One region of the Massilia sp. AB1 genome, then DNA from elsewhere that is predicted to be linked to it. Evidence: predicted binding sites of a transcription regulator. Region 1 holds the regulator's gene; each other region holds the start of a gene.

Region 1 (10,509 bases):
TGTGGGTCGAAGGCCAGGCCCAGCGCATCGAATACGACGAGCGCTCCGAGATGGTCAAGCTGTTCGCCGACGCCGTGGTCAAGGAGCTGGAAAGCAAGCGCGTGACCAACGAGATCATCGCCCCCTTCATCTCCTACGACAACCGCAAGGAAGTGGCCAGCGTGCGCAACGACGCCAGCGGCCAGAGCAAGGTGGGCGGCGGCCGCGGCACCCTGATCCTGTCGCCCAAGCGCACCGCCGCTCCGGCGGCTCCGGCTCCGGCAGGGAAGCCCTGATGGAGGCGCGCGACAGCGGCAGCACCCTGATCGTCAAGGGCCTGCAGAAAAGCTACGGCAAGCGCCTGGTGGTGCGCGACGTCTCGCTCCAGGTCGAGTGCGGCGAAGTGGTCGGCCTGCTGGGCCCGAACGGCGCCGGCAAGACCACGTCCTTCTACATGATCGTCGGCCTGGTGCCCTCGGACGCCGGCTCGATCGACATCAACGGCACCGATATCTCGAGCCTGCCGATCCACCGGCGCGCGGTGCTGGGCCTGTCCTACCTGCCGCAGGAAGCCTCGGTGTTCCGCAAGCTCACCGTCGAGGAGAACATCCGCGCGGTGCTGGAACTGCAGCAGGTCGATGGCCGGCCGCTGGGCAAGGACGAGATCAGCGAGCGCCTCGACACCCTGCTGGCCGAGCTGCAGATCGAGAAGCTGCGCGAGAACCCGGCCATGTCGCTGTCGGGCGGCGAACGGCGCCGGGTGGAGATCGCGCGCGCGCTGGCGACCAACCCGCGCTTCGTGCTGCTCGACGAGCCCTTCGCCGGCGTGGATCCGATCGCGGTGATCGAGATCCAGCGCATCGTGCGCTTCCTGAAGGAGCGCAAGATCGGCGTGCTCATCACCGACCACAATGTCCGCGAGACGCTCGGCATCTGCGACCGCGCCTACATCATCAACCAGGGCGCGGTGCTGGCCTCGGGCCGGCCGGATGATATTATCGCCAACGAATCCGTGCGCCGCGTCTATCTGGGTGAACACTTCCGCATGTAGACATGAAACAGTCCCTGCAACTCCGCACATCGCAGCATCTTGCACTGACGCCGCAACTCCAGCAGTCGATCCGGCTGCTGCAGCTGTCCACGCTCGAGCTGCACCAGGAGATCGAGCAGATCCTGTCCGACAATCCCCTGCTCGAGCGGCTCGACGACCCGCTCGACCGTTCGGTGCGCCTGCTGGCCGACGGCGCCATCAATAACGCGCCCGCCACTGGCGAAGCGCCCGCCGCTCCCGCGCAGGAAGGCGAGGGCGCGTCGGAGGCCTCCGCCGCCTCGGGCGAGAACGGCGAAGGCTTCGAAGGCGGCGACGGCGAGCGCGACGCGCCGGACGCCGACTGGGGTTCGGGCGGCGGCGCGGGCGGGGGCGAGGACGAAGACGGCCGCCCGCAGCTGGAAGCAAGTTCCGTCACCTTGCGCGAGCACCTGATGGAGCAGATCCGTGTCACCGGCTGTTCCGCGCGCGACCGCGCGCTGGCCGAGCTGGTCATCGACGCGCTGGACGACAACGGCTACCTGGAAGAACCGCTGGACGAGATCCATGCGCGCCTGCCGGAAGAGCTCGAGATCGAGATGGACGAGCTGCGCTGCGCGCTGGCGCTGGTGCAGAGCCTGGACCCGGTGGGCGTGGGCGCGCGCAGCGCGGGCGAATGCCTGGCGCTGCAGATCCGCCGCATGCAGGGCGTGCCCCTGGTGACGCGCCGCCTGGCGCTGAAGATCGTCGAAGGCTACCTGAGCTGGTTCGCCCAGCGCGAGTACAGCAAGCTCAAGAAGGCGCTGGATTGCGACGACGAAGACTTGCGCGAGGTGCAAGCCGTGGTGCGCCAGTGCAATCCTCATCCGGGCGCGGCCTTCGCCTCGAACGTGTCAGACTACGTGGTACCGGATGTGATCGTGCGCCGCGCCAAGAACGGCTGGGCCGTGATGCTGAACCCGGACGTGATGCCGCGCCTGCGGGTGAACAGCCTGTATGCGTCGCTGATGAAGCAGGGCAAGTGCGAAGGGCAGATGAACGCCCAGCTGCAGGAAGCGAAATGGCTGATCAAGAATATGCGTCAGCGTTTCGATACGATTTTGCGTGTGGCAGAGGCGATTGTGGAGCGCCAGAAGAACTTTTTCTCCCACGGCGCGGTTGCGATGCGTCCCCTTGTTTTACGTGAGATTGCTGATACACTAGGCCTACACGAAAGCACAATTTCTCGTGTTACAACGCAGAAGTACATGCTGACCCCGCACGGCATGTTCGAGTTGAAATACTTCTTCGGAAGCCACGTCGCCACCGAAGCGGGGGGAGAAGCCTCCTCGACGGCGATCCGCGCTCTCATTGCGCAATTGACAGGAGCAGAAGACCCTAAGAATCCTTTATCCGATAGCAAGATCGCGGAGATGCTCGGGGAACAAGGCATGGTCATTGCGCGCAGGACGGTCGCCAAATACCGAGAAGCGCTCAAGATCCCTCCCGTCAGCCTCCGCAAAGCCTTGTAACAGCGCTGCCCACTCCTGCCTTGCGCCTGGGCGGCGCGCTTTTCAAAGGAGTGTGTATGAACCTCACAATCAGTGGCCACCATCTCGAAGTGACTCCCGCTATCCGTGAATACGTTCAGAATAAGCTCGAGCGCATCATCAGGCATTTCGATCAAGTGATCGATACCCATGTCTTCCTCGCCGTCGACAACCTCACTGAAAAAGAAAAAAGGCAAAAAGCGGAGATTAACGTCCAGGTGTCCGGAAAGACCCTGCACGTGGCGAGTGTCGCCCAAGACCTGTATGCCGCGATCGACACGCTGATGGACAAGCTGGATCGGCAGGTTCTGAAACACAAGCAGATGTTGAAAGACCATAACCACCAGGCGATCAAACGCCTGCCGGATCAAGGCAGCGAAGAAGCCGCTGCGGCCTGACCGGCAGCAGGGCATACCAGCTAAGGGCGTCTGAGGGGGCGCCCTTTTTGCATCCAGCCTTTCCTTTCCCGCATTCCTCCCTAGCGAGCGGCGACGCTCCCGAGCTGCCTGGGCGCAGCGCCCGGGTCGGCTACCAATGTCCACAGGAAACAAGAGATCAGCAGGGCCGTGCCGGAGATCAGGAACAATGTGTGGGCGCCGGCGCCTTTCGCGAGAAGAAAGCCGACCTGGGTGGTGGCCAGCTGCGGGATCACGACCGACAGGTTGAAGATGCCCATGAAGAAGCCCATGCGCTGGCGGTCGATTTTTTCGCTCATGATGGCGAACGGCAGGCTGATGACGGCGCCCCAGCCGATGCCGGCGACCGCCATCAGCACGTACAGCGAGGCCTGGCTGCGCGCGAACAAGGCGATGGCGAGACAGGCGCCGGCCATGAGGGCCAGGCAGGCGGCATGCACCCTGACACGCCCGAACCTGCCCGATGCGCGCGGGAGCGCCAGCGCCGGCACGATGAAGCCGACGACGTTCATGATGGCGAAGGAGACGGCGACGACCTTCCCGGATGCGGCCGCTCCCGCGGCGGCCGCGGGAACGAGATAGGCCTGCACGAAGGCGATCAGGTAGACGAAGATCGCCTGGATTCCGAACCACGCGAACCCATGGGCGATCCAGATCTTCCATAGTTCCGGCCACTCGGTGCCGGTGGAGACGCTCGCATGCGCTGTTTCCGTTTTCGCGAGCACAGGCGCTTCCTTCACGAACAGCGTGGCGCAGGCGAACACCAGGACGATCAGGCAGCCGGCCTGGATCAGCGTCTCGTTGCCGATGAAAGCGCCGATCAGGTAGGCGACCACTCCCCAGAATCCCGACATGGCCTGCATCCACGAGAATCCCCGGGTCCGGGATTCGCCCTCCGGCGTCAGGTCCGCGATCAGGGCGCGCGCCGGATTCAGGCCGATATTGATGGACAAGTCGAGCGCCAGGGCGACGGCGCCGGCGACGATCACCAGGTCGGCGATGCCCAGGGCGCCGGCCAGCTTGTCGATCTTCGTCAGCAGATAGAGCGAGAGGGAGGAGGTGATGCCGGCGAGCAGGATGAACGGACGGCGGCGTCCGCCCCACAGCCAGGTCCTGTCGCTGGACAAGCCGACCAGCACCTGCCCGAGCATGCCGGCTACGGGGCCGGCGGCCCAGACGATCCCGATCTCGTGGATGGCGAGGTGGTATCTGGTGCTGAGCAGCCAGCTGAGCGCCGAGATCTGGACGCACAAGGCGAAACCCATGGCGGTGGCGGGCAGGCTGTTGAGGACGAGGCTGGCCTTCGAGGCAGGGGAGGGCTTGTTCATGCGAGGGGAGTCTTGAAAGTCTGTCTTGCGCAGGCCATGCGGCCTACGACACGGCTTGCGCTTCTTCGATGCGGCGGCCAGGATCGACCGATTGCATCATCTCGATCACAGCGCCGTCCTTGATCTTGATGATGCGCTGCGCGCCCTTGATCGTCTCCGGGCGGTGCGCGATGATCATGCGCGTCACGTCCATGCGCTTGAGCGCTTCCGTGATCAGCTTTTCGTTGTCGACGTCGAGATGGCTGGTGGCCTCGTCGAGCGCGAGGATCTTCGGCTGCTTGTATAGCGCCCGCGCCAGCAGCAGGCGCTGCTTCTGTCCTCCCGACAGGCCGGTGCCCAGGTCGCCCACCAGGGTGTGGAAACCCATCGGCATCCTGACGATCTCCTCGTGCAGGTTGGCGAGCCTGGCGCACTGCTCGACGCGCTCCCGGTCCGGCAGCGTATCGAAGAAGGTCACGTTGTCGGTGAGGCTGCCCGACAGCAGCGCGTCGTCCTGCATCACGGTGCCGATCTTCTTGCGCACGTTCGCCAGGCCGAGCTGGCGAATCGGAATGCCGCCGTAGCGCACCTCGCCCTCGGTCGGCTGCTGCAGGCCGAGCGCGATCTTGAGCAGGGTCGTCTTGCCCGCGCCCGAGGGCCCGGTGATGGCCACGCTTTCCCCGGAGCGGATGGTCAGGTTGACGTCCTTGAGTACCCAGGGCTCGCCCGTCGCATAGCGGAAGCTGACGTTGCGCAGTTCGATCGACGGCTCCAGGTGTTCGAGGTCGTTGTAGGGAATGTTGCCGTCCTCGGTGTCGCGTTCGCGTTCCGTCAGGACGATGTCGCCCAGGCGCTCGGTGTGCAGGCTGAGCATGCGCAGCTGCACGGTGTAATTGATCAGGCCCGCGACCCGGCCGGTGAACTGGCCCTTGTAGCTGAGGAAGGCGAACAGCATGCCGACCGAGATCCCGCCCGCCACGCCGGTCTGGCCGTGGATCACCATGCGCGCACCGAGCCAGAAGATCACCAGGTTCTCGATCCCGAAGATGAGGGTGTTGGCGCAGGCGTACCAGATGTTCATGCGCGCGGTCTTGATATCGCGGTTCTGCACTTCGACGATCAGGTTCTGCCAGCGCGCCCGGCGCTCGTCCTCGCGGCCGTACAGTTTGAGCGGGACGATCGAGCGGATGGTTTCGATGAAATGGGTGTTCTCTTTCGCGGACAGCACCATGCGCTCGGCCGCCGCGTTGCGGTAGGGCTGGTAGCTGAGCCGGCGCATCAGTGCGTAGGCGGCGCAGGAAATCAGGACCGGCACGGCCAGCACCGGCGCATACACGAACATCATGACCAGCGAGGTGATCGCCATGAGCCCGTCGAGCATGGCTTCCACGACCGAGGTGGTGAGGGTGCGCTGGATCGCGCCGACGGCGGAGAAGCGCGAGGTGATGTCGCCCAGGTGGCGCTTCTCAAAGTAGTCCGCGGGCAGCTTCACCATGTGCGCGAAGACGTTGCCGACCCATTGCAGACCGACGGTCTGCCCCAGCACCATGACCATCCAGGAGCGCACCAGCGCGATGAAGGTCTGGACCAGGAGCAGCAGCGCGAAGCCGGCGATCAGGACGTCGAGCAGGTCCAGGTCGCCGGAGGTCAGGACGTTGTCGAGCACCAGCTGGTTGAGGATCGGCCCGGTGATCGCGAACAGCTCGAGCACCAGCGCGAGCGCGAAGATCTGCGCCAGCGAGCGCCACACGCCCGACACCTGCCCGGTCAGCCTCGACAGGCTCAGGCGCGGCTTGGGCGGCTGTTCCTCGAATTCGACGGTGGGCGTGAGCTCCAGGGCGACACCGGTGAAGTGGCGCGACACGTCGGCCATGGCCACGCGCCGCCGGCCCACCGCCGGGTCGAGGATGGTGATGTCCGCACGCGAGACCTTTTCCAGCACCACGAAGTGATTCAGGTCCCAATGCAGGATGCAGGGAAGCACGAGTTCCCGCAGTTCGTCCAGGTCGAGGCGCAGGGGGCGTGCGGCCAGGCCCAGCTCGGCCGAATACGCGATGATGCTCTCGAGCGTGGCCCCTTTGAGCGACAGGGGAAAACGGCGGCGCAGGTCGTTCAGGTCCCAGTGCTGGCCGTGCGCCGTGGCGATCATCGCCAGGCAAACCAGGCCGCACTCGGCCGCCTGGGTTTGCAGCTTGGGTGTCATCGGACTTGTCCTTCAGGCCGCGCGGCAGCCGCGTTGACATCGTCGAGCGCGCGAACCACTTCATCCAGCACCGCGCCGGGCGGGAATCCGCCGGCGTCTTCCAGGCCGTGGCTGACGCCATCCACCAGCTTGACGCTGCAATCGGCCGGCGCGGAGGTCTTGGCGCCCTCGACGCGGCAGGGCCCCGGCGCGGGCAGGGGGAAGAAATAGTCCTGCGCGCCAAACAGGTAGATCACCTTGCCGGTGTAGGGGCCCAGTTGTTCCAAGGTGGTCTTGTTCGCGTTTTGTTGCTCCTGGGCGTAGCGGAGATTCCATCCCACCGGCATCGGGTGTCCCTCGAAGCTGGCCGACAGGATGGCGTTCTCCGGCAGTACCTTGTCATGGAGGCCCAGCCGGTAGATGTCGCGGAACATTTGCTGGCGTAGCGGGAGAAACTCGCGGCTGAGCACTTCGCCGCCCGCGAATTCCCGCATCCTGTCGAGCTGCGGCGGCGTGCCTGGGCTGCCGGCGCAGCTGAAGATCTTTTCCACCGTCAGCTGCTTGTCCGGACAGCGGGCGAAGGCCTTCCTGGCAAGCGCGGCAAAGTGCTCGCGGCTGGTCTGGTACCAGGCGACGTGGGAGACCGGCACCTGCGGCCCGCCGATCGAGACGATGCCCGCCGGCTGGATCGCGCCTTGCCCGGCGAGGACGCTGACGTGATGCATGCCTTCCGAAAACGGCAGGGCGATCTGCCGCAGCTTCCCGGTGCGTGGATGTTCCCGCAGCGCGGTGAACACGCGGCCGGTGTCGGCGGTGATCGACGAGAGGCTGACGCCGGCACGCAGCCGGTAGTCGACGCAGTGCTGCACGAAGGAAGCCGCGCGTGCCGCCGGCGTATCGCCGCGGATGCATGTGCGCGGCAAGGCGTAGCCACGCTGGCCGTAGTAGGCGACGGCATAGCCCGCGGCCAGCAGGCTTGCCGTCGTGCCGCCGCGGCTGTCCGGGTCGTAGGCGGCCCGCTTCAATTCGGAGCCCAGGTAAGGATCCGCTACGCCACCGGAGCCCGGTACGACGACCACGAGCGCCCGCGGCGTGCGGTTCTCCGGCCACGCGACCTCGATCGTGATGGAGGCGCCCTGGTCGAGCGCCACCGGAATATCGATACGGCTGGCCGGGGGAAGCGGCGCGGCGATGCCGGGGGCGGCGATCCAGGCAGCCGAGCAAATGAGCAAATGGCGAAGACGGCGGAATCCGGGCATGGCAAGGCAAAAATAGGTCATTGTAAAGCTGGTATGGCACGACAGGGACGGCGTGGCCGGCCCTGTCGTGCCGGTGATGCTAGTTCAGACGCTTAGCGCAGCAGATTACGGCTTGCAGGACATTTCGTCATCTTCCGGCTTGTCCGAGCTGCTCGAGCTCGAGGTGCTCGGCGACGACGAGGAGCTGGTGGAGCCCGACGAACCCGACGAAACCGGCAGGCACTGCTGGGTGTAGGTCGTGGTCGTGGAGGTGGTCGGCGAGTTCAGGGTGCCGCTCGCGCCCGGGACCGGACCGGTCGCGCTGATGGTGCCCGAGGTGCTGAAGCCGGTCGTGGTGGTCGACTGGGTCATGGTGGTCGTGCCGGCATAGCCCGGTGGGCAATAGTTCGGGAAGGCGGTGCTGCTGCCGCTGCTGGTGCTGGTCGAGCCGGTGCTGCCGCCGGAATCGCCATCGGCCGCCATCATCAGGCCGCCATAAACCACGGTAACTTCTTGTTTTTCTAAGACACGCATTTGAATCTCCAATCAAACTAAAAATCGCCGGACCTTGCCGGCACTTGCTTTCGCATCCCTGCATGGCAGGGGCGAAATCTGGGGGGGCGTCACTGGTGCGCTCAAGGCACCATGCACACGCCTTCGTCGTCTTCGCTCTGGTCGGAAGCACTGCTGCTGCTGCTGTCGCCGCTGGAGCTGGTCGAACCGCTGCCGGTCGAACCGCTGCCGGTGGAACCGCTGCCGCTGGTCGAGCCGGAATTCACCGGCGGCAGGCACTCGTAGCGGGTGCTGGTCTCGACTTTCGGCGCCGGCATGGTGGCCGTGGTCGAGCCGGTGCCCATGCCGCTCGTGGTGCTGCCGGAGGGGTAGGACTGGGTGACGGTGGTGGTGTACAGCGTCACGCCCGAGTAGCCGTCCGGGCAGCCGTAGCGGCCGCTGAAATTCGGGTCCATGGTCGGCTCGGCCATCAGGCCGCCGGCCACGCTTGCCACTTCACTTTGCTGCAAGATTCGCATCTAGTCTCCTTCGATGATTACTGCGATTGATCGGTCCGGCCCCTTGCCGGACCGTCCGTTCGGCCGCGCACTTCGCCGCGGCCTACAAGGTCCCATGTCTGGCGCGTGCCGCCAGGAGCGGGTCGAGCACGAGCTCCCACACCCTGCGCCGGTCCTGCACCACGTCTCCCTCGAGCGCCATGCCCGCCACCAGCGGATACCGCTTTCCATAGGCGTCCACGCTTTGCTCCTTGAGACGTACTTCGATCCGGTACAAGGGCTCGTTCGCCTGCGCGCCCGCCAGCAAGGCCTGCGCCTGCCCCGCCGGCAAGTCCTGCGGTGCGATCGGCGAACTGCTGATGCGGCTGACCTCTCCCTGCGCCATGCCGAATTTCTGGTACGGGAAGGCCGCGTAGCGCAGCCATACTGTCTGTCCGGGCTGCACGAAGCCCCGGGTCCTGCTGGGCGCGTACAACTGCGCCTGCAGGTGCACGTCGCCCTGGTGGTCGGTCGGCAGCAGCACGCCCAGCGTCTGTCCGGCATTGATGGCCTGGCCGGGCTTGACGGTCAGCCCCGAGACGACGCCGTCGCGCGTGGCGCGGATCACGAGCCGGCGCCTGGCTTCGGTTTCGATGCGCTCCTGGCGCAGGGCGGCCAGGCCGCGCTCGACTTCGCCCAGCTCGGTGTTCAGTTGCAGTTCCGCCTGCCGCTGTTCCGCCGTGAAGGCGTCGAGCTGGCTGAGCAGCTCATCGCGGTTGCGTTCGGCGCTGTGCTGGCGCGCCTTGGTGTCGAGGAATTCCTCCTGCTTTTGCTGGGCCTGCATGCCGGAGACGAAGCCGGAACCGGCCAGGCGCGTGAAGCGCTGCAGGCCCTGTTCGGCCAGGTCCACGCGCTGGCGCGCCAGGTCCACTTCGTCTTTGCTCCGCTGCACTTGGGCGGCGAGGCTGCGCACCCTGGCGGCCAGGGCTTCCTGGCGCTGTTGCCCCAGCATGGCGCGGCTGCGGCGCTCCGCCTCCAGCGCGGCGGCGCGCGAGTCGATGTTCTGCAGCACCAGCTCCACCGTGTCGCCTTGCCCGGTCGAGCGGTCCATGCCCAGCGTGGCAAGCACGGCGCCTTGCCGGACCTGCTGGCCTTCCTGTACCGGCAGGTCGACGATCGTCCCCGAGCTCGCCGCGATCACCTGCAAGGCGCCCGCAGCCGGCACCAGGACGCCGGAGACATGCGCCTTGCGCGTGATTTCGCCGAAGGTGCAGAAGGCGATCAGCCCCGCGCCCAGCGCCAGCGAGATCCCGGTCATCAGGGAGAAGTCGAGCCGGCGGCCGACCCGGATGCTGCCGAGCAGGGAGTCGTTCTTCGCCTCCAGGGCTTCTTTCCTGAAGAGCAGGCTCATGCCGATGCCTCCGGCAGATCGGCGAACGGGGCCGCGATGCGCACGGCCGCTTCCAGCACCGGTAGGGCGGGATCGGCGAATTCGATCGTGTCCGCCGTGAGCCGGCGTATCGGCAAACGCTGCGTATCGCCTGCCGATTCGCGCACTGCGAACAAGCCGCCGCCGTGGTCGCAGCGTGCGATGATCCATGCGCCATCGGCGCCGGCCGCGAAGCCGACCGTGGCCGCATGCGCGAGTTCGATGCGGTGGTCGCGCCGTCCGCCGGCAATCTGCTCCCGGATGAAGCGGCCGATGTGCGCGGGATCGGGGGCCTCGCCGGCATGCGAAGGATCCACCGCGCGGAAGATCGCGCGCTTGGCGGCTTCGCGATACAGGCCGGTGCGGTCGGCGCAGAGCCTGGCGCATTGGCGCGCGGCGGCCGCGCGCTGCGC
Region 2 (10,509 bases), on a different contig from region 1:
CCGGCGCCACCTTCCTGGCGGTGGACATGGGCGCGCTGCCGGAATCGACCTTCGAGAGCGAATTGTTCGGCCACCGGCGCGGCTCCTTCACCGACGCCAAGGCCGACCGCGCGGGCCGCTTCCAGGCCGCACGCTGCGGCACCCTGTTCCTCGACGAGATCGGCAATATGCCGCTCCCGGCCCAAACCAAGCTCCTGACCGCGCTGGAACGGCGCGAGGTGACCCCGATCGGCGCCGACCGCCCCGAAGCGATCGACGTGCGCATCGTCAGCGCGACCAACCTGGACGAGGCGCGCCTGTTCGACCCCGCGGTCTTCCGGCCCGACCTGCTGTTCCGGCTGAACACCATCGTGATCCGGGTGCCACCGCTGCGCGAACGGCGCGACGATATTCCGGGCCTGCTGCACCATTACCTGTCGCTGTACGAAGCCCAGTACCAGCGGCCGGTGCGCGAGCTCGCTCCCAGCGCCATGGAGCGCCTGTGCGCCTGGTCCTGGCCGGGCAACGTGCGCGCCCTGCGCCACGCCTGCGAGCGCGCCGTGATTTTGGCCAGCCAGCCGGAGTACCGCTTCGAGGACTTCGGCCTGGCCGCGCCCGCGATCCAGACTGCGCCCGCGGCGCCGCCAGAGGACAGCGCCTTCAAATTGGGCGACCTGGAGCGCGAGACCATCGCGGCGGCCCTCGACAAGGCCAACGGCAACATCAGCATGGCGGCGCGCCTGCTGGGCCTGAGCCGCGCGGCGCTGTACCGCAAGCTGGGCAAGCATGGCATCTAGGCGGGTCCAGGCGGCCGGCGTCGTGCTTGCCGTCGCCGGCGTGGGCGCGCTGTCCTGGGGCGCAGGCGCCTTGCACGCGTCCCCGCGCCTGGCCGTCCTTTGCCTGCTGGGTATCCTGCCTTGCCTGTTCGTGCTGTGGCGCTGCGTGCGGGGCCTGGCTTCCTGGCGGCCCGATCCCGCCGCCGCGACGGCAGTCCTCAACATCGAGCAGCAAAGCCTGGTCGACAACGCGTTGGCCCTGGAAGCGCGCCTGGAGTTCGCACCGATCGCGCTGTTCCGCATCGACGGCGCTTCCGGCCCGGGAACGGTGGCGCCGCTGAATGCCAACGCGCGCAAGCTGACCGCGCCCGGACGCGCGACCGATCCCGCCGAGCTCTATGCCCAGCTGGCGGCCCAGCCGGCCGAGCGTCGTGCAACGATGCAGTTCGAGACCGAACGCGGCGCCGAGCGCGCGCTGGTGGCGGTGGCCTCGATCAGCCTGCATGGCAAGCCCCAGCGCCTCGCGGCCCTGATGCCGGTCGAAACCGAGCTGGAAGCCGAGGCCCTGAACGCCTGGCGCCAGCTGGTGCACGTGCTGACCCACGAGATCATGAATTCGCTGACGCCCGTGGCCTCGCTCTCGCATACCGCCTACGACCTGGTGCGCGAAGCCGAGGGCCTGGACCCCGACCTGGGCGCCGACCTGGGCACCGCGCTGGACGCGATCCGCCGCCGCGCCGACAGCCTGGTCGCCTTCGTGGCGAGCTACCGCAGCCTGTCGAACGTGCCGGAAGCCCATCCGGAACGCATCCGCCTGGCCGAGATGTTCGAGCGCATCGGCGCCCTGGTGAACCCGCTGTGGCGGGCGCGCGGCGGCATGGTGGAGTTTTCGGTGGAGCCGGGATCGCTTGAGCTGGTGGCCGACCCGGGCCAGCTGGAACAGGCCCTGATCAACCTGCTGAAGAACGCCTTCGAGGCCACGGCGGGCGTCGAGAAGGCGCAGGCGAAGGTGAGCGCACGCCTGGTGCGCGGCGCGCGCCTGCGCATCGAGGTGGCCGACGACGGCCCGGGCGTGCCCGAGGACGTCGCCGCCCATATCTTCACGCCCTTCTTCACTACCAAGAAGCAGGGCGGCGGCATCGGCCTGGCGATGGTCCGCCACCTGGTGCACGCCAACGGCGGCACCGTGCGCTACGCCCGGCCGGTCGGGAAGGGCGCGCGCTTCATTATCAGCTTCTGATGCGAGCTTTTAAATCACTCGACCCAGGCGAAGCCGTCGCGCGCCAGCAGCGCGAAGGATTCCGCCGGGCCCCAGGAGCCGGCCGCGTAGGCGTGCGGCTTCTCTCCCAGCGTGCCCCAGCCCTCGATGATCGGATCGGCCCAGGCCCAGGCGGCTTCCAGTTCGTCGCGGCGCATGAAGTGGGTCAGGCGCCCGCGCACCACGTCGATCAGGAGGCGCTCGTAGGCTTCGGCGCGGCGCTGCTGGAAGGCCGATTGCAGGTCGAGGTTGAGCGTGACCTGCTGCATCTGCATCCCGGTGCCCGGCTGCTTGGCCATGATCTGCAGCTTGATCGCTTCTTCCGGCTGCAACTCGATGACCAGGCGGTTGGCCACGCCGCCCGGCGCGTCCGGGAACAGCGGGAAAGGCGGATTGGCGAATTCGACCACGATCTTGGACGAGCGGCGCTGCATGCGCTTGCCGGTGCGCAGGTAGAACGGCACCTTGGACCAGCGCCAGGTGTCGACATGGGCGCGCAGGGCGACGAAGGTCTCGGTCTTGCTGTCCGCCGGGACGTTCTTTTCCTCGAGGTAGCCCGGCACTTCCTGGTTGCCGCTCACGCCGTGGGTGTATTGCCCGCGAATGGTGTCGCGCGCGATGTCGGCCAGGGTGAAGCGGCGCAGCGAGCGCAGGACCTTGAGCTTTTCGTCGCGGACGGCGTCGGCGTTGAGCGAGGTGGGCGGCTCCATGGCCACGATGCATAGCAGCTGCAGCAGGTGGTTCTGCAGCATGTCGCGCATGGCGCCGGTGCTGTCGTAGAAGCCGGCGCGGCTGCCCACGCCGATTTCTTCCGCCACCGTGATCTGCACGCTCGAGATGTTCGGCGCGCGCCACAGCGGTTCCAGGATGGAATTACCGAAGCGCAGCACCATCAGGTTCTGCACGGTCTCCTTGCCCAGGTAATGGTCGATGCGGTAGATCTGCGATTCGGCGAAGTGCTTGCCGACCGCTTCGTTGATCTCGATGGCCGAGGGCAGGTCGTGGCCGAGCGGCTTTTCCAGCACCACGCGCGAATGCGCATCGACCAGGCCGGCGGCGGCCAGCTTGTCGCAGATGGTGGTGAACAGCGTGGGCGCGGTCGACAGGTAGAACACGCGCTGGGCGCCGGCGCGCGAGGCCTGGGCCAGGGCGCCGAAGCTAGGTGCGGCCTGCACGTCCAGGCGCACGTACTCGAGCAGCTTGAGGAACCCGTCCCAGGTCTTCTCGTTGAAGTTGGCGGCGCTGATGAAGGAACGCGAATGCTCCCCGACGTGGGCGAGATAGGCGTCGCGGTCGAAGTCCTGGCGGCCGGTGGACAGGATGCGGGTCGTGGCGGGCAGGTTGCCGTGCAGGTAGGCCATGTAGAGCGCAGGCATCAGCTTGCGCATCGCCAGGTCGCCCATGCCGCCGAAGATCACCATGTCGAGGGGAAGGCCGTTGTCAATCTCAGTCGAGGGAATCATGTCGCTCTATGCAGTAAAAGTTAATTGGTCGCTCCGGCGCGCGCGCCGCCAAAAGCGGGCTGCCGGGCCGGCTGGGCCGGATCAAGGCCGCCGCGCCGCCCTGCATAGGGCGCTGTCGGCGGCGGCGTATGCACGCGGCCGGGATGCGGCTTGTGGCCGGCCCGGGGTGCGAAGAGGGTAGCAGGTCGGTATGCTTGAATGTCGTCATGTCAGCCAGTCGGCTTACCACCCGGTCAATCATTAATGAATGATAACCGCTGTTGTCCTTCCATGTGCGGAGAGGCGGCGTTTTGCTTCCTCAGCGGCATGATTCTTGTCGAAAATCTTTACATCGGGAAGAGTCTCTTTTCCTAAGTTATTGATATCGCGCGATATTGCATGCATGGCACGTTAATTGCTAAACATGCCACAGTATTTCCAACCTGAATGAGACAATAATGAAAACCACGCTTCTCTCCCTGATCCTCGCTACCGCTTTCACCAGCGCCGCCGTCGCTGCTCCGGTCACCGGCAAGGGCGATCCGGTCCTGACCGGTACCGTCACGGTCGTCAATTTCGACGCAATGGGCAACAGCTGGGTCCCGAGCCTCACTGCCGGCAACCTCAGCATCAGCGGCATCGACGGGTCGATCAGCACCTCGACCACTTATGCCGGCTCGTATAACACCCGCGGCGCGGCCTACGTCGACAATGCACAGGGCAACACGAACGGCTTACGCTTCGACTTCGCCAACTCGGTCAGCGCCTTCGCCTTCAACTGGGGCGCTTCGGACGTCAACTGGACTCTGACCGCCTACGACAGCACCGGCGTCGCGCTCGAATCGACCAGCGTGAACGCAGTGTGGGGTTCGAATGACGGCGACTACTTCGGCCTGGCGCACGCGGGCATCGCCTATGCAGAACTGATCAGCGGCGGCTGGGGCGACTACGTGATGGTCGACAATTTCAGCTTCGTCGAAGAAGCGGTCGCCGCAGTGCCGGAACCCGGCACGCTGGCGCTGTTCGGCGTTGCCCTGGCCGGCCTGGCGCTGGGCCGCAAGCGCAAGCAGGCGCACTGATCGCTCGATAGGCGCCATTCGGCGCCCGCGGCCCTTGATGGCCGGCGAGTGCCGGCCATTCGCATTCAAGCAGGCGTATACCGGGATGCGCCGCATGCGGTCGCTTCCGCCCCAGCCTTTCCAATTCTTCCGGGGGCAGGCCGCGAACCAAATATCGAGGCTGCATGCACAACACGGCCACCATGCAATCCAGGGCTTCGGCGTCGCGATCGGCGGCGCTTCGGCCATCCTGATCCAGCGTCTGACCCGCCGCAGCGCGAAGCCCTGCTAGCGGGTCGCGCCCGCGCCATACCGGGCGCGGGCGGATGGTGTTTCAAGCCAGCGGGTCGATCGTGAACGCCGGCATGGCGGCCTTGTCGCGCGCGCAGGCCAGGAACTGGTCTGCGGTATTCAGGGCCTCGTTGATCGTCACGTCCATGTCCAGGTAGCGGTAGGTGCCCAGGCGGCCGACGAAGGTCACGTTGGTTTCCTGGCGCGCCAGGTTCACGTACAGCTCCAGCTGCTGCTTGTCGCGCGCCAAGCGGATCGGATAGTAGGGAATGTCCTTCTCCTCGCACTGGCGGCTGTATTCCTTGTAGCACACCGTGCCCTCGTGGCTTTCCCAGGGCGAGAAGTGCTTGTGCTCGGTGATCCGGGTATAGCGCTCGGCGTCGTCGCAATAGTTGACGACGGCGTTGCCCTGGTAGTCGCCCTTGTCGCGGAACATCTCGAAGTCCAGGGTGCGGTAGGGCAGACGGCCCTCCGCATGCTTGAACCAGGCGTCGATCGGGCCGCTGTAGAACACGTGGGCGTAGTCGCCCTTGGCATCCGGATTGAAGCGGGTGTTGAGGTGCACGGTGACGCCAGGCACGTCCAGGATGCGCTCGACCAGGGCGGTGTAGCCCTCGGCCGGCATGCCCTGGTACTTGTGGGCGAAATAGTTGTCGTCGTAGTTGAAGCGCACCGGCAGGCGCTTGAGGATGCTGGCCGGCAGCTGGTTCGGGTGCAGGCCCCACTGCTTCATGGTGTAGGTCTTGAAGAAGGCCTCGTACAGCTCGCGGCCGACGAAGCGCAGCGCCTGGTCTTCGAAGGTGGTCGGATTCTCGATGGTCTTGTCGCCCAGTTCGCGCAGGAATTCCTCGGCCTCGGCCGGACGCAGGGTCTTGCCGAAGAACTGGTTGATGGTCAGCAGGTTGATCGGCAGCGTATAGACCTTGCCGCCCGTGATGGCCTTGACGCGGTTCACGTAAGGCTTGAATTCGCTGAAGCGGTTGACGTATTCCCAGACCCGTTCGTTATCCGTGTGGAAGATGTGCGGGCCGTAAATGTGCACCATGACGCCGGTTTCGCTATCGCGTTCCGAATGGCAGTTGCCTGCGATGTGGCTGCGCGATTCAAAGACGTCCACGGTGTAGCCCGCGTGCGCGAGCTGATTCGCGATGACAGCCCCGGAGAAACCAGCGCCGACGATGGCGATGTGCTTGTTCATGTGTCGTTCCTATGGTGAATTTTCCGCTCTGTTTGATCGGCGGTGTTATTTGGAATGCATTGCAGGGGCAGTAAAAATGCTGCTAAAAATATATCATTGAAGGGGCAGTTCATATCGCACAATTGGCGCGTTCGTGGACGCTTGCAGGCGCTGCTATCATTCATGTTCTCTTAGGAATGCGAACCGACCATGTGTGTGAACTACCGCGCGCCGACGCCGGAGCAATTCGGCAGCATCGGCGCCTTCAGCGAACTGCCGGCCGACTGGCGCTGGCCCGATGAAATCTGGAAGGACTACCAGGCGCCGATCCTGCGCCTCGGCGCGCAAGGCCGTCCCGCGCCCGCGCTGGCCAGCTACGGCATGGTGCCGCGCCGGCATATCCCACCGGGCGTCAAGGTGTTCGATACGATGAACGCCCGCGCCGAGTCGCTGGGCGAAAAACGCTCCTTCGCGCCCGCGTGGCGGCGCCTGCAGTTCTGCGCGGTGCCGATGACCTGCTTCTATGAACCGTGCTACGAGAGCGGCCGCGCCGAGCGCTACGGCATCGGCATGGAGGACGACGCGCTGTTCCACGTGGCCGGATTGTGGCGCGAGTGGAGCGAGGCGGATGGCCGCATCGAGGCCTCGTTCACCCAGATCACCATCAACGCCGACGAGCATCCGCTGATGCGGCGCATGCACAAGCCGGACGACGAGAAGCGTTCGCTGGTGATCCTGCGGCCGGACGAAGTCGAAGACTGGATCGGGTGCCGCGACCTGGACACGGCGCGCAGCTTCCTGCGCCACTTCCCGGCCGAGCGCATGAAAGCCTGGTCCGCGCCGCGCACCGTGCGCAAGGTCGAAGAACCGTCCCCCAACGGTTCGCTGTTCTGAGGCCTCACAGTCCGGCGAGGCCGAGCGCCTTCGCGTGCAGGCGCAGGAAAGCGAGGTGGGCTTCGCGCGTGGCCGGGCCTTCGTAGGGCAGCAAGGTCCAGCGCTCGGAGGCGCGCATGGATTTGCCGGGCGCCAGCTTCACGAAGGGCGCATGCAGCGCCATCTCCAGCACACCCTGGACTTCCCGGGCCAGCTCCACCTGCCCGTGGTCGGGATGGATGGCGGTGCTGGAGTAGTGGCGAAACTGGATGATGAAAGCCTGGCCGCCGTGAAAAGCCGCCATCCAGCCGCTCGAGGGCTGGATCAGCAGCTTGCCCTTGCGCGCCGTGCCGGCGGGCGGTTCGAGCGCCATGAGGCCGTCGGCCAGTGTGAAAACCAGGCCATCGCCCGCTTCCTGCGTCGCGACGCGCACGTCGTCTTCGCTTGCCAGCGGCACGTAGACCCGGGTGTCGGGGCGCACGCGCGTGTTGAACCAGATGTCGCGCGCCACCGGCTTGTCGCGGCGGTTGGTGGCGCGCACGTCCAGCTGCAGGCTGTTCGGCTGGCCTTTCACCAGGGCGTAGCGCTTGCGCAGCTGGATCCCGGTCACCAGGCTGGGCGGGCTGTCCACCACCAGCTCGGCCGGCGTGCGCTGGACCAGGGCATAGGGTGCGAGGCTCAGGTAGGGATCGGGCGGCCATTGCGCGCGCGACCGTGCGCGCTCGGGATTGAGCGCCTGGTCGGTCCACCATTCCTTCTGCGGCCCGACCCAGACCTCGTGGCCGAGGTAGGGCACGTCGTTGCTGTAGGCACTGACGCTGACCGCGTCCGGATTGCCCGCGTGTTCGTCGGCCAGCAGGAAGTTCGGCTGGCCCGCCAGCGCAAAGGACAGCAGGCGTCCGCCGGCGACTTCGCAGGCCAGCACCGTGACGGCGCCGTTGTCCAGGCGGTGGGCGCGCAGCTGCGCGCCTGCGGGGTGGGCGAGGGCGAAGCAGCAGGCAAGCGCGAACGCGGCGCGGGGGAGGGACATGGAAATCCTTGGCGTGGTGTTTCGAGCATAGCAAACAAACAAGCCTGTGGCGTGGCTTGGGCGGATTTGCGACAGCTTTGTGACTTTCCCGGCTCTAGCTTGTGACAGCTGGTTATAATTCCGTCATCAAAACAGGGATCAGCGAGGAGACATGCCATGTCGGAAATGCAGTTCTCTAACAACTACCAGGACCTGAGCAATTCCTCCGGCGTCGACGCCGGATTCCAGTTCGAGTTCTACTGCGAGCGCTGCAGCGACCGCTGGCGCACCATGTTCCAGCCCTACCGCAGCGGCCAGGCCTCGGGCTGGTTGCAGAAGGGCGCCAGCATGTTCGGCGGACTGCTCGGCAACGCCAGTTCCGTACTGCACGGGATGGCGGAGGCGGGCTGGCACAGCGCCCGCGACCAGGCCTTCAAGGACGCGGTGGCCGCCGGCAAGGCCCACTTCAAGCGCTGCGGCAACTGCCACGACTACGTGTGCAGCCCCTGTTTCGACGGCGCCAGCGGCCTGTGCTTCGACTGCGCACCCAACGTCCAGGTGAAGATCACCCAGGCGCGCGCCCAGGGCGAAGTGCAAAGCGCGGCGGAACTGGCCTATGATGAGGGCAAGACGCGCGGCGGGCGCCACGATGTGCGGCAGGAGATGCAGCTGGTCTGTCCCCAGTGCCGCGCGGAGACCCACGGCGCCAAGTTCTGCCCCGAGTGCGGATGTAAAATGGGCCAGCAGGCGGCCTGCATCAGTTGCTCGGCCATGCTGCAGCCGGGGACGAAATTCTGTACGGAGTGCGGCGCGCGCCAGGGCTGAAGTGTCCGGCGTCCGCGCCGGTTTGGAGGACATGCGGTGAAGATGAAGTTTGGCCTGGTGCTGGCGGCGGCGCTCGCAAGTTCAGGCGCAGCGGCGAACGAAGGCAGTGTGCGCGCCGCCCTGGCGCACCTGGAACGCGTGCGGGCGACCGCCATCGAGGAAGGCGACGCCGAGACCTTGCTCCACCTGATGGACCGCAGCTACCTGCACGTGGACAGCCGCGGAAGGGTGCGCAGCAAGACCGAGCTCCTGACCCGGCTGGAACGCCAGCAGATGGACTTCCGCAGCTACGACCTCGATACGCCGGAGGTCAAGGTGCTGGAAGGCGGGGATGCCGCCGTCGTCACCGGCGCCTTCCGCTCGGCCATGCAGACGCCGGACGGACCGAAGCCCTTCCGGGGACGCTATGTGCGGGTGTGGGTGCGCCAGGCCGACGGCTGGAAGAACACCTTCCACCAGGTGACCGAGATCCGTCCTTAATCTTTGTCAGCGAGCCGGCCTTCGTCGTCGAACAGGCCGGCGCCATCCCAGCGCGGGAGCCCCGGCGGCGCGGATGCAGGCACCGCCTTGCCCGCATAGGCGGGACCGAAACCGGCGATCGCGCGCGGAAAGGCGCGGCAATAGCTGGCGGCGATGCCGGCCAGGTGGGCCAGCTGCCGGTAGGCGATCACATGGCCGGGCGGCAGCGCGTCGAGCACGCGGCGCACGCGTTCGCGCCAGTCCTCCGGCCAGGCCGGCAGTTGCGACCCGAGGGAAATCACACGATCGCCTGCCAGGATAGGTCCGCTCGTGAGAACGCGGGCCAGCACGCCACGCCGCGCGCCGACCAGGCGCGACAAGCCGGGACGGTGGCGGTCGAGACTGCCGCAGGCTTCGCACTGGAACATCAGGCGCAGCAGGACCTCGTCGCCGATGCGCAGCACCGTGCCCGAGGCCAGGCTCGAGGTATCGGCTTCCAGCAGCAGGTTCTCGCGCAGGGCCAGCGGCGGCAGGGCAAGATCGTTGTAGACCGGCGCGCCGGCCAGCAGCAGCTGGCGCGGCGAGACCGGGTCGGCATGCAGGTCGTGCTCCAGCCCGCGCCCGCCGAGGGCCAGGGCTTGCGGCACTGGCTCAGGCGCCGTGGCGGGCGTGCGCCGGACGGCAATCGCGATGAGCTGTCCCAGGTCTTCCAGCATCGGAGGGACCTGGGCGCGAATCACTTGGCGCTGTGCAGCTTGCGCGACGCGTCCAGGTACCTGGCGGCGTTGGGGACATTGGTCCACGCCGGCTTGACCGGATCGTTGGCGATGCCCAGGACGGCGTGCGCGACCATGCGGTTGATGCGCGCCATGTTGTCGTAGTCGATCTTGTCCCAGGTGTCGTCCTTGCCGTGGTAGTCCGGGAAGCCGAAGGCCACGGCCAGGGTGTGGGCCGGCACGCCGAGGTCGGCCAGCGACTGGTTGTCGCTGAAGGCGAAGTAGCGGTCGCTGTTGACCGGGTGCTTCCACAGGCGGATGCCGGTCTTGTCGCCGGCCTTGCGCAGCGCCTCGCTCACGGTCGAGTAGTCGAAGCCGGTGAGGGTGGCCGAGTTGACCTGCGGGCCTTCGCTGTCGTCGGTGCGTCCCAGCTGCTCCAGGTTGATGTTGGCGACCGTGTCCTTGACCGGGAATACCGGGTGGCGGCCGTAGTAGCGCGAACCCAGCATGCCCAGCTCCTCGCCGAACAGCGCGATGAAGGCGATGCTGCGCTTCGGGCGTTCCTTCTGGGCTGCGAGCGCCGAGGCGATCTCGATCACCGACACGGTGCCGCTGCCGTCGTCGTTGGCGCCGTTGTAGATCTCGC
Region 3 (10,509 bases), on a different contig from region 1:
CCGGGTTTGTTCGCGGCAGTAGCGCAGCGCAGCGGCGAGCAAGGTGCCGGTGGACGAGCCGCCCAGGATGCCTTCCTGCTGGAGCAGCAGGCGCGCGGTGTTGAAGCTTTCCTCGTCGGGAATGGTGTAGGCCTTGGTCACGCGCGACAGGTCGGCGATGCCGGGAATGAAGTCCTCGCCGATGCCTTCCACGGCCCAGGAGCCGGCATCTTTCGACAGGTGGCCCGTGTTGACGTACTCCGCCAGGATCGAACCCTTGGGGTCGGCCAGGATGAATTCCAGGTGCGGCTGGGTCTTCTTGAAGTAGTGCGACAGGCCGGTGAGGGTGCCCGACGAGCCGACGCCGACGACGATGGCGTCCAGCTTGTGGTTGGTCTGGTCCCAGATTTCCGGACCGGTGAAGTGTTCGTGGGCCCAGGGATTGGCCGGGTTGTTGAACTGGTCGGCGAACCAGGCGCCGGGGATTTCCTTGGCCAGGCGGGCGGCGTAGTCCTGGTAGTACTCCGGATGGCCCTTGCCGACGTCGGAGCGGGTCAGGTGGATCTCGGCGCCGAGCGCCTTCAGGTGCAGGATCTTCTCGGCCGCCATCTTGTCGGGGACGACCAGCACTACGCGATAGCCCTTGATGCGCGCCACCAGGGCCAGGCCCAGGCCGGTATTGCCGGCAGTCGCCTCGACCACCGTACCGCCGGGCTGGAGGTGGCCGTCATGCTCGGCCTTTTCGATCATGGCCTTGCCGATGCGGTCCTTGATCGAGCCACCGGGGTTTTGCGATTCGAGTTTCAGGAACAGCTGGCAGGGACCGGTATCGATGCGGGTCACTTCCACCAGCGGGGTATCGCCAATCAATGAAAACAGTGCAGCTTGCGACGCATGTTGCATAGTGCCTCCAATGAGCTGGGCCTCGTGGGACGCCGTGTTACGACGAGCCGGCGCTGGGTGGACGCCGGGCCATAGTAAAGAAACATAATACGGCTTTTTTGGGGCTGTGGTGTTGGAGTTAGTTAAACTTTTGTTAAGGCGCGACGCTGGAGGGTCACGCAGCCCCGAACAACGTCGTCCCGGCGGAGGCCGGGACCCAAGTTCGTTCCGTAGCAACCGAGGTCACACGTAGGGGTAACGCACGCAAACTTGGGTCCCGGCCTTCGCCGGGACGACGTTGGTAGGCGGCGAGGGGATGGATCAGGTTTGTGATTTCAGCCGCCGCCACAAGGTCGTGCGGCTGATGCCCAGGTGGCGGGCCGCCAGGTCGCGCTGGCCGCCGAAGCGGGCCAGGACCTCGGCAATCGTCTCCGCCGACGGCTCGGCGGCAGGCACCTGGATCGCCTGCGCAGCTGCAGCCTCGCGCCGCGCCAGCTCCGGCGCCACCGACAGCAGGAAGCTCGGCGTCAGGGCCTGCAAGGGCTCCGCCGCCAAAAACAGGGCCAGGCGCTCCGCCAGGTTGCGCAGCTCGCGCACATTCCCCGGCCAGTCGTAGGCCTCCAGCAGCGGCGCGCACGCATTGACCTCCGCATGCAGATTCGGATGCGGCCGCGCATCCAGCGCCGCCAGCGCATTCTTGAGCGACCATTCCGCCAGCGGCGCGATGTCCTCCACGCGTTCGCGCAGCGGCGGCAAACTCAAACGCAGCACGGCCAGGCGGTAGAACAGGTCGGCCCGGAATCGCCCCTCGCGCACGCGCGCTTCCAGGTCGCAGTGGGTCGCGCTGATCACGCGCACGTCGATCGGCACCGGCCGCGTGCCGCCCACGCGCATCACCTCGCGCTCTTCCAGCACGCGCAGCAAGCGCGTCTGCAAGGCAAGCGGCATTTCGCCGATCTCGTCCAGGAACAGGGTGCCGCCATTGGCCGCCTCGAACAGACCCGCATGGCCGCCGCGGCGCGCGCCCGTGAACGCGCCTTCCTCGTGCCCGAAGAGTTCCGATTCCAGCAGCGATTCCGCGATGGCGCCGCAGTTCACCGCCACGAAAGGCCGCCCGGCGCGGCGCGGTCCTTCGCGGTGGATCGCCTGCGCCACCAGCTCCTTGCCGCTGCCTGTCTCGCCCTGGATCAGCACCGTCGCCGGCGAGCGTGCATACAGCACCACGGTCTGGCGCAGCCTTTCCATGGCGGCCGAATCCCCGCGTAAATCGTTGAGCCCACGCCGCGCACGCCGCGTATCGCTGCCGGCCGTACGGCGGCCGCGGTTCGCTTCCAGCATGGTCAGGCGCGCGAGTTCCAGCGCATCGTCGAAGGCCTGCCGGATCGAGGCCGCCGAATACAGGAACACACCTGTCAGCCCCGCTTCCTCGGCCAGGTCGGTAATCAATCCCGCGCCGACGATCACCTCGACGCCGGCAGCTTTCAATTCGTTGATGCTGGCGCGCGCATCCTCTTCGGTGACGTAGGTGCGCTGGGCGATATCGACGCCGAAGGTCGACGCGAACTCGGCCAGTTCCGGCAAGGGCAGCTGGTAGCTGATCACGCCGATGCGCGAGGACACGCGCCGCGCCCGCACCAGCGCCTGCATCACATCGAAGCCGCTGGCCTTGGCCACCACCACCGGCACCGACACCCGTCCCCTGAGATAGGCCGCGTTCGATCCCGCCGCGATGACGACGTCGCAGCGCTCGGTCGCCATGCGTTCGCGGATGTGCTTTGCCGCTTCGTCGAAACCGAGATGCAGCGGCTCGATCGAAGCCAGGTGATCGTACTCGAGGGTGATGTCGCGGAACAGGTCGGAGAGGCGCGAAACCGATACCGTCCAGATGACGGGCTTGTCGCCGCCGTCCGCGGGGCTGCGGGTGGAATAGCTCATGCCCGAAGTGTAGAGCATTTCGAGGCGAGGCTGTCAGATAGGCGTAAGCAAGCGTAAGAATGAGGTAAGGGGGTCGCCGTAGGATGGCTCTCAACCTGCAAGGTATGCACCGCACAGGCATTACAAAATAGGAGACACAAGATGGACCAAGACGTCGTACAGCGGGTCAAGAACGACCCCAACTACCGCAAGCTGGTCGCGACCCGTTCGCGTTTCGGCTGGACCCTCACCTGGGCAATGATGATCGTGTACTACGGCTTCACTGTCCTGGTCGCTTTCAACAAGGAATTCATGGGCACGCGCATTGGAGAAGGCGTGATGACCTGGGGCATTCCGCTGGGCCTGTTCGTCATCCTCTTCACCATCGTCATCACGGGCATCTACGTGCGCCGCGCCAATAGCCAATACGACGAACTGACCGACGCCATCAAGGCACGCGTCGCGCAGCCGAAAGAGAAGGTGGTCGCATGAAGCCCATGATCCGTACCGCTGCGGCGCTCGCGCTGCTGGGCGCCGCCGGCGCCGCAATGGCCGCGCCCGACCTCGGCCAGGCCACCAAGCAGGCCACCAACTGGACCGCGATCAGCATGTTCGCGATCTTCGTGGTCCTGACCCTGTTCATCACCAAGTGGGCCGCGGCCAAGACCCGTTCCGCTTCCGACTTCTACACCGCGGGCGGCGGCATTTCCGGCTTCCAGAACGGCCTGGCGATCGCGGGCGACTTCATGTCCGCCGCGTCCTTCCTGGGCATCTCCGCCGCCGTGTTCCTGGACGGCTTCGATGGCCTGATCTACGCCATCGGCTTCCTGGTCGGCTGGCCCGTCATCACCTTCCTGATGGCCGAGCGCCTGCGCAACCTGGGCCGCTACACCTTCGCCGACGTGGCCGCCTACCGCTTCCACCAGAAGCCCATCCGCGTGTTCGCGGCATCGGGCACGCTGGTCGTGGTCGCGTTCTACCTGATCGCGCAGATGGTCGGCGCCGGCCAGCTCATCAAGCTGCTGTTCGGCCTGGAATACTGGATCGCCGTGGTCCTGGTCGGCATCCTGATGATGGTCTACGTGCTGTTCGGCGGCATGACCGCCACCACCTGGGTGCAGATCATCAAGGCCGTGCTGCTGCTGTCGGGCGCGTCCTTCATGGCCTTCTCGGTGCTGGCGCAGTACAACTTCAGCCCTGAAAGACTGTTCGCCACCGCGACCGAAGTGCACGCCAAGGGCGATTCCATCATGGGCCCGGGAAGCTTCATCAAGGACCCGATCTCGGCCATCTCCTTCGGCATGGCGCTGATGTTCGGCACCGCCGGCCTGCCGCACATCCTGATGCGCTTCTTCACCGTCCCGAGCGCGAAAGAGGCGCGCAAGTCGGTGCTGTGGGCCACCACCTGGATCGGCTACTTCTACATCCTGACCTTCATCATCGGCTTCGGCGCGATCGTCCTGGTCGGCACCAACGCCGAGTTCAAGGATGCAGCCGGCAAGCTCCTGGGTGGTAACAACATGGCGGCGGTCCACCTGGCCAAGGCCGTGGGCGGCGACGTCTTCCTGGGCTTCATCTCGGCCGTGGCCTTCGCGACCATCCTGGCGGTGGTGGCCGGCCTGACCCTGTCCGGCGCCTCGGCCGTGTCGCACGACCTGTACGCCACCGTGTTCAAGAAGGGCAAGGCCAATAGCGCGGACGAACTGAAGGTCTCGAAGATCACCACCATCGCACTGGGCGTCATCGCCGTGCTGCTGGGGATCGCATTCGAAAAGCAGAACGTGGCCTTCATGGTGTCGCTGGCCTTCGCCATCGCCGCTTCGGCCAACTTCCCGGTGCTGTTCATGTCGGTGCTGTGGAAGGACTGCACCACCCGCGGCGCCACCGTGGGCGGTTTCCTGGGCCTGGCCACGGCGGTCGTGCTGACCATCGTGTCGAAGTCGGTATGGGTCGACGTGTTCGGCAATGCCGCGCCGATCTTCCCCTACACCTCGCCGGCGATCTTCTCGATGGCGGTGGGCTTCTTCGGCATCTGGTTCTTCTCGGTCACCGACAAGAGCCCGCGCGCCGCGATCGACAAGGCTGGCTTCGAGGCGCAGGAAGTGCGTTCCGAAACCGGTATCGGCGCAGCGGCTGCCGCAGCCCACTGAGCGATCAAGCTTCCGTTTGAACCCCGCTGCGGCGGGGTTTTTTTATGCCTGCTGGCGTTTCATTTTGTTTGCACATGTTTCATAATGAAACGTTACTGAAACATCTTCGCCTGAAACGGTGTTGCAAGTCCTTGAAAATACTGGGGCGGGCAGGGTGGCACGCCGTTTGCATTAAGAAAGCCCGACACTCTCAAACGCATCAGAAAGGACTAAGCATGAGCCAATACTCCGCAGGCGCCGCCTTCCGCAAGGCCGTCCAGGAAGAATCCCCGCTGCAGGTCATCGGCGCGATCAACGCCAACCACGCACTGCTGGCCAAGCGCGCCGGCTACCGCGCGATCTACCTGTCGGGCGGCGGCGTGGCCGCGGGTTCGCTGGGCCTGCCCGACCTGGGCATCTCGGGCCTGGAAGACGTCCTGATCGACGTGCGCCGCATCACCGACGTGTGCGACGTGCCGCTGCTGGTCGACATCGACACCGGCTTCGGCGCCTCGGCCTTCAACGTGGCCCGCACCGTGCGCTCGCTGATCAAGGCCGGCGCGGCCGCCTGCCACATCGAAGACCAGGTCGGCGCCAAGCGTTGCGGCCACCGTCCGGGCAAGGAGATCGTCAGCCAGGGCGAGATGGTCGACCGCGTCAAGGCTGCGGCCGATGCGCGTACCGACGAGAATTTCGTGATCATGGCCCGCACCGACGCGCTGGCCGTGGAAGGCCTGGACGCCGCCATCGAGCGTGCCGTGGCATGCGTCGAAGCCGGCGCCGACATGATCTTCCCGGAAGCCATGACCAGCCTCGAGATGTACAAGCAGTTCGCCGACGCCGTCAAGGTGCCGGTGCTGGCCAACATCACCGAATTCGGTTCGACCCCGCTGTTCACCGTCGACGAGCTGGCCAGCGCCAACGTCGGCCTGGTGCTGTACCCGCTGTCGGCTTTCCGCGCAATGAACAAGGCGGCCGAGAACGTCTACAACGCGATCCGCCGCGACGGCACCCAGAAGAACGTGATCGACACCATGCAGACCCGCGCCGAACTGTACGACCGCATCGATTACCACAGCTACGAGCAGAAGCTGGACGCCCTGTTCGCCGCCAATAAAGCAAAATAATCATCCAGGAGATTCACGCATGACCACTACGCAGAACAACGATACCCCGGCGTTCAAGCCGAAGAAATCCGTCGCCCTGTCGGGCGTCGCCGCAGGCAACACCGCGCTGTGCTCGGTCGGCAAGACCGGCAACGACCTGCACTACCGCGGCTACGACATCCTGGACGTGGCCGACCGCTGCGAGTTCGAAGAGATCGCCTACCTGCTGGTGCACGGCAAGCTGCCGACCCTCGCGGAACTGAAGGGCTACAAGGCCAAGCTGAAGTCGCTGCGCGGCCTGCCGCAAGCCGTCAAGAGCGCGCTGGAAGCGCTGCCGGCCGGCGCCCATCCGATGGACGTGATGCGTACCGGCGCCTCGGTGCTGGGCTGCGTGCTGCCTGAGAAGGAAGACCACAACATCGCCGGCGCGCGCGACATCGCCGACCGCCTGATGGCGTCCTTCGGCTCGATCCTGCTGTACTGGTACCACTACAGCCACAACGGCAAGCGCATCGAGGTGGAAACCGACGACGACTCGATCGGCGGCCACTTCCTGCACCTGCTGCACGGCGTGAAGCCGTCGGGAGAGTGGGTCAAGGCGATGCACGTGTCGCTGATCCTGTACGCGGAACACGAGTTCAACGCCTCGACCTTCACCAGCCGCGTCATCGCCGGCACCGGTTCGGACATCTACTCGGCCGTCACCGGCGCGATCGGCGCGCTGCGCGGCCCGAAGCACGGCGGCGCGAACGAAGTGGCGCTGGACATCCAGAAGCGCTACGAGAACGCCGACGAGGCGGAAGCGGACATCCGCAACCGCGTGGCGAACAAGGAAGTCGTGATCGGCTTCGGCCATCCTGTGTACACCATCAGCGACCCGCGCAACAAGGTGATCAAGGAAGTGGCGCGCACCTTGTCTCAGTCGGCCGGTTCGATGAAGATGTTCGACATCGCCGAGCGCCTGGAGTCGGTGATGTGGGAAGTCAAGAAGATGTTCCCGAACCTGGACTGGTTCTCGGCCGTGTCTTACCACATGATGGGCGTGCCGACGGCCATGTTCACGCCGCTGTTCGTGATTTCGCGCACCTCCGGCTGGGCGGCGCATATCATCGAGCAGCGTATCGACAACAAGATCATTCGTCCGAGCGCGAACTATGTGGGTCCTGAGGATCTGAAGTTCGTGCCGATTGAAGAGCGCAAGTAAAGAAAGCACCACCAGCCCCCAAACCGTCGTTCCGGCGAAGGCCGGAACCCAAGTTTGCGTGATTGGCTACGCACATAAACTTGGATCCCGGCCTTCGCCGGGATGACGGTATTAAGGCTAACACTTAGGTCTCATACCGCCATGAATACGAACCATCGCAAACCTCTTCCCGGCACCTCCCTGGACTACTTCGACACCCGCACCGCCGTCGACACCATCCAGCCCGGCGCCTACGCTACCTTGCCGTACACCTCGCGCGTCCTGGCCGAGAACCTGGTCCGCCGCTGCGACCCGGTCACCCTGACCGACTCGCTGAAACAGATCATCGAACGCAAGCGCGACCTCGACTTCCCCTGGTTCCCGGCCCGCGTGGTCTGCCACGACATCCTGGGCCAGACCGCCCTGGTCGACCTGGCCGGCCTGCGCGACGCCATCGCCAGCCAGGGCGGCGATCCGGCCCTGGTCAACCCGGTGGTCCCGACCCAGCTGGTGGTCGACCACTCGCTGGCCGTCGAATGCGGCGGCTTCGATCCCGATGCCTTCGCCAAGAACCGCGCCATCGAGGACCGCCGCAACGAAGACCGCTTCCACTTCATCGAGTGGACCAAGAAGGCCTTCCAGAACGTCGACGTGATCCCGCCGGGTAACGGCATCCTGCACCAGATCAACCTCGAGCGCATGTCCCCGGTGATCCAGACCCAGGACGGCGTCGCCTATCCGGACACCCTGGTCGGCACCGACTCCCACACCCCGATGGTCGACGCCCTGGGCGTGATCGCCATCGGCGTGGGCGGCCTGGAAGCCGAAAGCGTCATGCTGGGCCGCGCCTCCTGGATGCGCCTGCCGGACATCGTTGGCGTCGAGCTGACCGGCAAACCGCAGCCGGGCATCACCGCCACCGACATCGTGCTGGCGCTGACCGAGTTCCTGCGCAAGTCCAAGGTCGTCTCGGCCTACCTCGAGTTCTACGGCGAAGGCGCCTCCGCGCTCACGCTGGGCGACCGCGCCACCATCTCGAACATGGCCCCGGAATTCGGCGCCACCGCCGCGATGTTCTACATCGACGAGCAGACAATCAAGTACCTGCGCCTCACCGGCCGCGAGGAAGAGACCGTGAAGCTGGTCGAGGCCTATGCCAAGGAAACCGGCTTGTGGGCCGACAGCCTCAAGAACGCGCAATACGAGCGCGTGCTGTCCTTCGACCTGTCGACCGTGGTGCGCAACATCGCCGGCCCGTCGAACCCGCACAAGCGCGTCCCGACCTCCGAGCTGGCCGAGCGCGGCATCGCCGGCAAAGTGGAGAACGAGCCAGGCCTGATGCCGGATGGCGCGGTGATCATCGCCGCCATCACCAGCTGCACCAACACCAACAACCCGCGCAACATGATCGCCGCCGGCCTGCTGGCGCGTAACGCCAACCGTGCTGGCCTGACCCGCAAATCCTGGGTCAAGAGCTCGCTGGCGCCGGGATCGAAGGCCGTGGCCCTGTACCTGGAAGAAGCGGGCCTGATGCCGGAACTGGAAAAGCTGGGCTTCGGCGTGGTCGGCTTCGCCTGTACCACCTGCAACGGCATGAGCGGCGCGCTGGATCCGGCCATCCAGCAGGAGATCATCGAGCGCGACCTGTACGCGACCGCCGTCCTGTCGGGCAACCGCAACTTCGACGGCCGCATCCACCCGTATGCCAAGCAGGCCTTCCTGGCGTCGCCGGCGCTGGTGGTGGCCTATGCGATCGCCGGCACCATCCGCTTCGACATCGAGAAGGATGTGCTGGGCGTGGACGCGAACGGCAAGGAAGTCCGCCTGGCCGATCTGTGGCCGTCGGATGCCGAGATCGACGCGGTGGTCGACGCCAGCGTCAAGCCGGAGCAGTTCCGCAAGGTCTACACGCCGATGTTCGCGCGCGTCGCGGACGATGGCGCCAAGGTCAGCCCGCTGTACGACTGGCGCGAGATGAGCACCTACATCCGCCGTCCGCCGTACTGGGAAGGTGCGCTGGCAGGCGAGCGCACCCTGGCGGGTATGCGCCCGCTGGCGGTCCTGGGCGATAACATCACCACCGACCACCTGTCGCCGTCGAATGCGATCCTGCTTGATTCCGCTGCCGGCGAATACCTGGCCAAGATGGGCCTGCCGGAAGAGGACTTCAACTCCTACGCGACCCACCGCGGCGACCACCTGACCGCGCAGCGCGCGACCTTCGCCAATCCGACCCTCAAGAACGAGATGGTGGTTGATGCGATGGGCAACGTGAAAGCCGGTTCGCTGGCGCGCATCGAGCCGGAAGGCCAGGTGACCCGCATGTGGGAAGCCATCGAGACCTACATGGAACGCAAGCAGCCGCTGATCGTGATCGCCGGCGCCGACTACGGCCAGGGCTCCTCGCGCGACTGGGCGGCCAAGGGCGTGCGCCTGGCGGGCGTGGAAGCCATCGTGGCGGAAGGCTTCGAGCGCATCCATCGCACCAACCTGGTGGGCATGGGCGTGCTGCCGCTGGAGTTCAAGCCGGGCGTCAACCGCCTGACTCTGGGCATCGACGGCACCGAAAGCTTCGACGTGGTGGGCGCGCGCACCCCGCGCACCGACCTGACCTTGGTCATCCATCGTAAGAACGGCGAAAAGCTGGAAGTGCCGGTGACCTGCCGTCTCGACACCGCCGAGGAAGTGGCGATCTACGAGGCGGGCGGCGTGCTGCAGCGCTTCGCGCAGGACTTCCTGGAATCGTCGGCATCGAAAGCCGCGGCGTAACCAGCGGGGAGGGCGGCGCGGCCGCCCTTCCTGTCATATCGGACACATCATGCCTCATACTCCCCAAATCAAGATTCCCGCCACCTACATGCGTGGCGGCACCAGCAAAGGCGTGTTCTTCCGCCTGGACGACCTGCCCGAAGCGGCGCGCGTGCCCGGCGCGGCGCGCGATGCCCTCCTGCTGCGCGTGATCGGCAGCCCCGACCCCTACGGCAAGCAGATCGACGGCATGGGCGGCGCCACCTCGAGCACTAGCAAGACCGTGATCGTCTCGAAGAGCAGCCACCCCGGCCACGATGTCGACTACCTGTTCGGCCAGGTTTCGATCGACAAGCCTTTCGTCGACTGGAGCGGCAACTGCGGCAACCTGTCCTCGGCGGTCGGTTCCTTCGCGATCAGCAGCGGCCTGGTCGACCCCGAGCGCCTGCCGCAGGACGGCGTCGCCGTGGTGCGCATCTGGCAGGCCAACATCGCCAAGACCATCGTCGCCCACGTCCCGATGACGGGCGGCCAGGTCCAGGAGACCGGCGACTTCGAACTCGACGGC

What was found. Region 1 encodes sigma-54, which starts transcription at its own class of promoters, with help from an activator protein. Its sites were predicted from a motif close to TGGCANGNAANCTGCTTT; they were not measured.
Region 2: the regulator sigma-54 is predicted to act here: its motif matches at 3,860-3,877, upstream of J8847_RS18060 (PEP-CTERM sorting domain-containing protein).
Region 3: the regulator sigma-54 is predicted to act here: its motif matches at 5,081-5,098, upstream of prpB (methylisocitrate lyase).

What each region holds. Positions count from the first base shown of each region.
Region 1 is NZ_JAGKSG010000010.1:50,377-60,885, forward strand. It holds gene lptA (lipopolysaccharide transport periplasmic protein LptA) at 1-275, shown strand, start outside; gene lptB (LPS export ABC transporter ATP-binding protein) at 275-1,030, shown strand; gene J8847_RS08345 (RNA polymerase factor sigma-54) at 1,033-2,517, shown strand; gene hpf (ribosome hibernation-promoting factor, HPF/YfiA family) at 2,574-2,933, shown strand; gene J8847_RS08355 (MFS transporter) at 3,014-4,279, opposite strand; gene J8847_RS08360 (peptidase domain-containing ABC transporter) at 4,323-6,461, opposite strand; gene J8847_RS08365 (hypothetical protein) at 6,458-7,720, opposite strand; gene J8847_RS08370 (hypothetical protein) at 7,805-8,212, opposite strand; gene J8847_RS08375 (hypothetical protein) at 8,314-8,709, opposite strand; gene J8847_RS08380 (HlyD family secretion protein) at 8,792-10,078, opposite strand; gene J8847_RS08385 (hypothetical protein) at 10,075-10,509, opposite strand, start outside.
Region 2 is NZ_JAGKSG010000035.1:27,329-37,837, forward strand. It holds gene J8847_RS18045 (sigma-54 dependent transcriptional regulator) at 1-776, shown strand, start outside; gene J8847_RS18050 (PAS domain-containing sensor histidine kinase) at 766-1,995, shown strand; gene zwf (glucose-6-phosphate dehydrogenase) at 2,010-3,476, opposite strand; gene J8847_RS18060 (PEP-CTERM sorting domain-containing protein) at 3,914-4,534, shown strand; gene glf (UDP-galactopyranose mutase) at 4,848-6,002, opposite strand; gene J8847_RS18070 (SOS response-associated peptidase) at 6,192-6,875, shown strand; gene J8847_RS18075 (DUF4380 domain-containing protein) at 6,880-7,884, opposite strand; gene J8847_RS18080 (zinc ribbon domain-containing protein) at 8,041-8,688, shown strand; gene J8847_RS18085 (nuclear transport factor 2 family protein) at 8,731-9,168, shown strand; gene J8847_RS18090 (MOSC domain-containing protein) at 9,165-9,863, opposite strand; gene J8847_RS18095 (M28 family metallopeptidase) at 9,884-10,509, opposite strand, start outside.
Region 3 is NZ_JAGKSG010000042.1:6,109-16,617, reverse strand. It holds gene J8847_RS19400 (pyridoxal-phosphate dependent enzyme) at 1-882, opposite strand, end outside; gene prpR (propionate catabolism operon regulatory protein PrpR) at 1,183-2,796, opposite strand; gene J8847_RS19390 (DUF485 domain-containing protein) at 2,938-3,267, shown strand; gene J8847_RS19385 (cation acetate symporter) at 3,264-4,925, shown strand; gene prpB (methylisocitrate lyase) at 5,141-6,031, shown strand; gene prpC (2-methylcitrate synthase) at 6,051-7,214, shown strand; gene acnD (Fe/S-dependent 2-methylisocitrate dehydratase AcnD) at 7,356-9,962, shown strand; gene prpF (2-methylaconitate cis-trans isomerase PrpF) at 10,012-10,509, shown strand, end outside.